3 regions of the Pseudomonas sp. MM211 genome follow, and region 3 is predicted to be linked to each of the others. Evidence: riboswitches for the same ligand, from Rfam matches in the RefSeq annotation. Region 3 holds a riboswitch; each other region holds the start of a gene.
What was found. Region 3 has a riboswitch for cobalamin ahead of cobW (cobalamin biosynthesis protein CobW). Riboswitches for the same ligand answer to the same signal wherever they lie in the genome.
Positions count from the first base shown of each region.

Region 1: another riboswitch for cobalamin. It lies ahead of cobO (cob(I)yrinic acid a,c-diamide adenosyltransferase); the one in region 3 lies ahead of cobW (cobalamin biosynthesis protein CobW).
Region 2: another riboswitch for cobalamin. It lies ahead of cobG (precorrin-3B synthase); the one in region 3 lies ahead of cobW (cobalamin biosynthesis protein CobW).

Region 1 is NZ_CP081942.1:3,192,524-3,194,719, reverse strand. It holds gene K5Q02_RS14600 (cobyrinate a,c-diamide synthase) at 1-451, opposite strand, end outside; gene cobO (cob(I)yrinic acid a,c-diamide adenosyltransferase) at 451-1,086, opposite strand; cobalamin riboswitch at 1,233-1,464, opposite strand; gene K5Q02_RS14590 (C40 family peptidase) at 1,499-2,026, opposite strand; gene K5Q02_RS14585 (C40 family peptidase) at 2,164-2,196, opposite strand, start outside.
Region 2 is NZ_CP081942.1:929,481-931,676, forward strand. It holds gene cbiE (precorrin-6y C5,15-methyltransferase (decarboxylating) subunit CbiE) at 1-251, opposite strand, end outside; cobalamin riboswitch at 524-861, shown strand; gene cobG (precorrin-3B synthase) at 958-2,196, shown strand, end outside.
Region 3 is NZ_CP081942.1:1,070,515-1,072,710, reverse strand. It holds gene cobN (cobaltochelatase subunit CobN) at 1-81, opposite strand, end outside; gene cobW (cobalamin biosynthesis protein CobW) at 155-1,204, opposite strand; cobalamin riboswitch at 1,304-1,483, opposite strand; cobalamin riboswitch at 1,555-1,756, shown strand; gene K5Q02_RS04770 (CbtB domain-containing protein) at 1,857-2,042, shown strand; gene K5Q02_RS04765 (CbtA family protein) at 2,053-2,196, shown strand, end outside.

The sequences.
Region 1 (2,196 bases), 2.1 Mb from region 3:
CCGGCTGATAGCTGGCCAGGCCGACGGCCAGTGCGCCGAAGGTCTGGGCCATGGCGGAGCCATCGATCACGCCCAACACCGGAACGCCGAAGCGGCGCGCCAGGTCGGCGGCAGATGGCGAGCCGTCGAACAGGCCCATCACGCCTTCGATGAGAATCAGATCCGCCTCGCCAGCGGCCTCCCACAACAAGCGACGGCTCTCGTCCTCGCCGACCATCCACAAGTCCAGCTGATAGACCGGGTTGCCACTGGCGCGGGACAAGATCATCGGATCGAGGAAGTCGGGCCCGCATTTGAACACCCGCACCCGCTTGCCCTGCCGGGTGTGCAGACGCGCCAGGGCTGCAGTGACAGTGGTCTTGCCCTGCCCCGAGGCCGGCGCAGCGATCAACAATGCCGGACAGTGACGCGGCGCGCGCTCACCCGCATCAGATGCAGACGCTGTAACGATCAAAACTCAACGCCTTTCTGTGCTTTAACGCCGGACTTGAAGGCATGCTTGACGAGCGTCATCTCGGTGACGGTATCCGCGGCCTCGAGCAGCGCTGGCGGCGCGCCACGGCCGGTCGCCACGACGTGCTGCAGCTCGGGGCGCGACTCGATGTCGCGAAGCACCACGTCCACGTCCAGGTAACCGTGCTTGAGGGCGATGTTCAGCTCGTCCAGTACTACCAGGGCGATCTGCGGGTCGTTCAGCAATTGCCGGGCGACCTCCCAGGCCTGCAGGGCCTTCTCGATATCGCGCTGCCGATTCTGGGTATCCCAGGTGTAGCCCTCGCCCATCACGTGATAGCTGACTTCATCGGGAAAGCGACGGAAAAAGTGCTCCTCGCCGGTGGCCATGCCGCCCTTGATGAACTGCACCACACCGACCTTGAGACCATGCCCCAGCGCGCGGGCGACCATGCCGAAGGCCGAGCTGCTCTTGCCCTTGCCATTGCCGCTGTGCACCAGCAACAGGCCGTACTCGTCCTGAGCCTGGGCGATTTTCTCGTCCATCAGGGCTTTCTTGCGCGCCATGCGGGCGTTGTGCCGCGCGTCACGCTCTGCTGATTCTCGGCTTGGGGATGGGGTCGATTCGCTCATGGGATCTCCTCAGCGCAGTGCCAATCGGCGCACGCAGGTGAAACGCTCGGGCAGGAAAGCGGGTTCATGCCGGACGATAAAGGAATCACACAGGAGTAGGCAGGAGCTGACCGGGTCGGTCGTGCACCGGCCGCGCCCACCGCGCAACTCTGGAAAAGCGACAGGCCGGTCTCCGGGCTTGCGAGCGCCACGCCTATTTAGACGCGGCCACCAGCGCGGCCATCCGGTATCGACGATACGGTGGCGAAAAGCGTGGCTTGGCTCGTTTACCGTTGCGGGGGCAGCGTCGGCATTGCCTGCTTGCTGGAGCAGCGGCGCACCGACTTCCCAGTTTCACCCTCGGCCGAAACCGAGGACACCTGAAGCAAGCGGCGAAGGGTAAGGATTGGCCGCCTCAGCGTCAATCGAAGACTCAGGGATGACTAGCCAACTCGACCGGAAAAACCCGCTTCGCTTCGATATAGGTACGCTGCCAGTAGCTGTTGGCGAGGCTGTCCAGGCGCACGGTGCCGCCCGAGGACGGTGCATGCACGAAGCGCCCCTCACCGACGTAGATGCCAGCGTGGCTGACCTGGCGGCCGCCACTGGTGGCAAAGAACACCAGATCACCACTGCGCAGGGCATCACGGCCTACGGTCGGCGCGCGCATGCTGATCAGTTCGCGCGTCGACCGCGGCAACTGGATGCCCGCCGCATCACGGTAGACGTAACCAATCAGGCCGCTGCAATCGAAGCCGCTGGCTGGGGTATTGCCGCCGTAGCGGTAAGGCGTGCCGACAAGGCCCAATGCACGAAACAGTACATCGTCAGCGCCCCCCTGATAATTACCAGGTACAGGTGCTACGACAACGGGTTGCGGAGCAGGTACGGGCGCACGACTGGAGCATGCACTGAGCAGTGCTGTGAGCAGCAAGAGGGCGATGCGGATGGTGGCAGTCATGGACGGACGATCCCGGAGCCTGAGTGCGCCCTACTCTGCTCCGTTCACATCTGCAGTGCAAGCTTTAGCTTTATGCTGCAGTCGCTTGAAAACTATCAAGATGTTGCCCGATCAATGCAAGCCGGACAAATCACCCATCAGTGCTGAGTCGCGAGGTGCTCGGTCGGCGC
Region 2 (2,196 bases), 140 kb from region 3:
CCAACGCCGAAGAACATCGGGTCACCGCTGGCCAGCACGCAAACCGGCGTGCCGCGGCGCTCCAGCACCGGCGCCAGGGAAAACGGCTTCGGCCAGTGCAGGCGCGTGGCGCGGATGCAGTGCGGCAACAGTGCCAGTTGGCGCTCGCTACCGAACACCTGCTCGGCGGCCAGCAACGCATGCCGCGCCGCCTTGCCGAGGCCTGCATAGCCGTCTTCACCAATGCCCACGACGGTCAGCCAGGGTGTCATGCGTCTTTCCTCAATTGTCAGAACTACCCGTACTCATTAGCCATGAAGGCACCAGCGTGCTTTCTGTAGGGTGGATCGGGACGCGCAGTCAACGCTCTTGTCCACCTTTGCAACGCTGGGGCGGTGGACGGATCGGGCCGCGTAGGCAAGCGTCGTTCACCCTACGTCTACGGGGCAAAAATAGCCTTTGCATTCTCATGCCAAAACGAAAGTGATCTTCGCTCTGCTTCGTATCCGACGACGCGGCTTTTCATCCGGGCGGGCAAAGCGGGCATAATAGCGCCTCTGTCGGTGTCCGTCGGCTACGTGGTACGTAGGCGCGGGCCTAAGAGGGAACACGATATAAAACGTGTTCAATATCTAGCGAGCTAGAGCCATGCAAGGCAGAAAGGGGCGAGAAAGCGGAGTTTACGACTGTAAATGAGCATTTCGAGTCGCTTTCTAACGCAGCAGGGCCGACGCGCAGCAGATATTGAGCAGGTTTTCAGCCGTGGCTGCCCCCGCAACTGTAGCAGCGAGCGCATGTGCCAATCGCCACTGGGAAACCGGGAAGGCCGGTCACGCGCCATGACCTGCGAGCCAGGAGACCTGCCGACGGATTCAGTCGCATGTGCCCACACCGGGCGGGGTGTTCCGGTGATAGAAGCTCGTCCTTCTCTGGCCTATCCTCGAACGGATGCCCATGTGACCCGACCCCGGTGATCCGTTGAAACAGGCTTTTTGCATTCCATCCCCTGCTGTTCGCCCCTCGGCCTGTCCGGGGTTGCTGCGTATCGTGCAGGCGAAGGATGGCGGCATCTGCCGGATCAAGCTGGCCTGCGGGCGCCTCGATGCCACCGGAGCCGAGCGCATAGCCCAGGCCGCACAACGCCATGCAGGCGGCGTGATCGAAGCCACCAACCGCGCCAACCTGCAGATTCGCGGCATCCACGCCGGCAGTGAAGACGCATTGATCGGCGAGCTGCTGGCCGCCGGCCTCGGCCCGCGCTCACCCGCTGCCGACGATGTGCGCAACCTGATGGTCAGCCCTGCGGCTGGCCTCGACCCGGCGGCGCTGGTCGACGTGTCGCCACTGGCCGCACGCCTGCTGACGACCCTGGAGAACACTCCGCGCCTGCACGCGCTGTCGGCCAAGTTCGCCCTGCTGCTCGATGGCGGCGAACGCCTGGCCATGCTCGAACACCCTCACGATATCTGGCTCAGCGCCCTGCCGCTGGAGGGCCACATCGGCTATGCGTTCGGTCTCGCCGGTTGCCCGCCACAAGCGCCTGGCGATGTGCCCGCGCTGGCCGTGGTGCCCGAGGCCCATGCCGATGAGCTGCTGCTGGCGCTGCTCGACCTGTTTCTTGAACTGGCCACGCCCGAGCAGACACGCATGCGCCACCTGCTGGTCAGCCACCCGGCCGCCGAGCTGCTGCAGCGCCTGAAGGAGCGCCTGGGTGACGTGCTGCTGGGCGCGGATGACTGGCGACGCAGCCCGGCGGAGTCCCAGGCCCATATCGGTATCGGCGGCCAGCGCCAGCCTGGCCGCGTGTATGTCGGCGGCGTCCCTCCATTGGGCCGCCTCGACGCCGAACAGCTGCTTGGGCTCGCCGCTCTGGCTAGGCGTCTGGGCGATGGCAGCCTGCGCATGACGCCCTGGCAGAGCGTGTTGCTGCCCAATGTTACCGAGGCCGATGCACAGGCAGCCCTCCAGGCGCTGGAGGGGCTCGGCCTGTTGGTCGACGCCGATGCGCCGCTGACACGGGTGATCGCCTGTACCGGCTCGAGCGGTTGTGCCAAAGGCCTGGCCGATACCAAGGCCGATGCCCGCCGCCTGGCCGAGATGCTGAAGACCCGCAGCCGGCTGGCGGGTATTCATCTCAGCGGCTGCAGCCGCTCCTGCGCCGCCGCTCACCCTGCGCCGGTGACCCTGCTGGCGGTAGCCGAGGGCCGCTACGACCTG
Region 3 (2,196 bases):
CAGCTCGGCGGGGGTCTGGCCAAGGTCGGCGATGCTGTCGGCCGGCAGCGACTGGCCGGGCTGGGTGCGCAGGAGGTGCATATTCTCGCCTAAGGCATCGCCCGCAAGCGGGCTCCTACGGTTCGTGCAGGAGCCCGCTTGCGGGCGATCATGGTTATACCAGAGCCGCTTTCAGCTCAGCCGCGATGGCCGTGTGGTCGAGCTCCTGGCCGATTACGATCAGGCGGGTAACCCGCGCTTCATCGGTCTTCCAGGCACGATCGAAATGCTTGTCGAAGCGCAGGCCGACACCTTGCAGAAGCAGACGCATGGGTTTGTTCGGCACGGCGACGAAGCCCTTGATGCGCAGGATGCCGTGTTTACCCACGACGTCCTTCAGCGCGGCCAGCAGGCGGGCTTCATCGGCTTCCGGTAGTTCCACGTGGAACGAGTCGAACTCGTCGTGATCGTGGTCTTCGTCTTCATTGTCGTGGTGAGTCTTGCGACCCTCGATGTGCAGCTCTGTCTCGCTGTTCAGGCCCAGCAGCACATTGAGCGGCAGCGAACCGCCACGGGCTTCGACCACCTTGACCGCTGGCGGCAGCTCTTCGCCGACTTCGGCGCGCACCGCAGCCAGGGTCTCGGCATCGAGCAGATCGGCCTTGTTGAGGATCACCAGATCGGCGCTCGCCAGTTGGTCGGCGAACAGCTCGTGCAGGGGCGACTCGTGATCGAGGTTGGGATCGAGCTTGCGCTGGGCGTCGACCTGATCGGGGAAGGCTGCGAAGGTGCCGGCAGCCACTGCCGGGCTGTCGACCACGGTAATCACCGCATCGACGGTGCAGGCGTTGCGGATTTCCGGCCAGTTGAATGCCTGGACCAGAGGCTTGGGCAGGGCCAGGCCGCTGGTTTCGATCAGAATGTGGTCGAGGTCGCCGCGACGCTCCACCAACTCACGCATCACTGGGAAGAACTCTTCCTGCACGGTGCAGCACAGGCAACCGTTGGCCAGTTCGAAGACGCGGCCGTTGGCTTCTTCCTCGGTGCAGCCGATGGAGCATTGCTTGAGGATCTCACCGTCGATACCCAGCTCGCCGAACTCGTTGACGATCACCGCAATACGGCGGCCTTCGGCGTTTTCCAGCATGTGCCGCAGCAAGGTGGTCTTACCGGCACCGAGAAAGCCAGTGACGATGGTGACGGGAAGTTTGGCGAGCGTTTTCATGGAGGCCCCTGGCGTCTGGAGAAACGGCGAGCGGGCAATGAGATGGCAGGCGCCAGCCGGGGCTGTCGCACAAACACCACCGGATCACCCCGCCCGGTTGTCGAAAGCATTATCGAGGCAGGTCTCCTGGCTCACAGGTCATGGCGCGTAGCCGGCCTTCCCGGTTTCCCAGTGGCGGTTGGCGATGCGCTCGCTGCTTACAGTTGCGGGGGCAGCCACGGCTTGCCGTGTTCCCTCTTAGCTCCACACGAGTGGAGAACCTCGAAAGACGCAAGGCTACGCAGAGCCTGCGACACGGTCAATCACGGGGTGACCTGTAACATGTTGACGCACTTGGCGCTTCGTGGTGTTCTTGCGCGGTTGTTTCAGGTGTCTCACGCCGCCGTGCGTGAGGTGAAACGGGAAGCCGGTTCGAGTCCGGCGCTGCCCCCGCAACGGTAAGCGAATGTCAGGATCGTTTTGGCCACTGTGCGAAAGCATGGGAAGGCCGATCCTTATCACTGCCCAGTGATCGTCGTGAGCCCGGAGACCGGCCTGAATCCTTTGTTTGGCAACCCGCGGTGGGCGGGCACGCGCCGATAGCTGCCCGCTCTGCGGGCAGGCTCGCTGCGTCCCTGCTGTGCCGTTCACCTCATAGTGAAGGTTCACGACCATGTCCAGCAGCGTCATTTCGCACTCCAGCGCACCCGCACTTACCCTGTCACAGCGCATTCTGCTCGCCGTCGGCAGCTGCGTTCTTGGCGCCGTGCTGATCTTCTTCGCCGGCTTCTCCCACGTCGAAGCCTTGCATAACGCCGCCCACGATACACGGCATAGCGCCGCGTTTCCGTGCCACTGAGGACGCCACGATGATCAAGCGCATCGCCCAGACTGCCGGCTTCGCCGGCCTGCTCGCCGCCATCGTGCTGACCTTGTTGCAGAGCCTGTGGGTAACCCCGCTTATCCTGCATGCCGAGACGTTCGAAGTCGCCGAACCCGCGGCCACTCTCGAA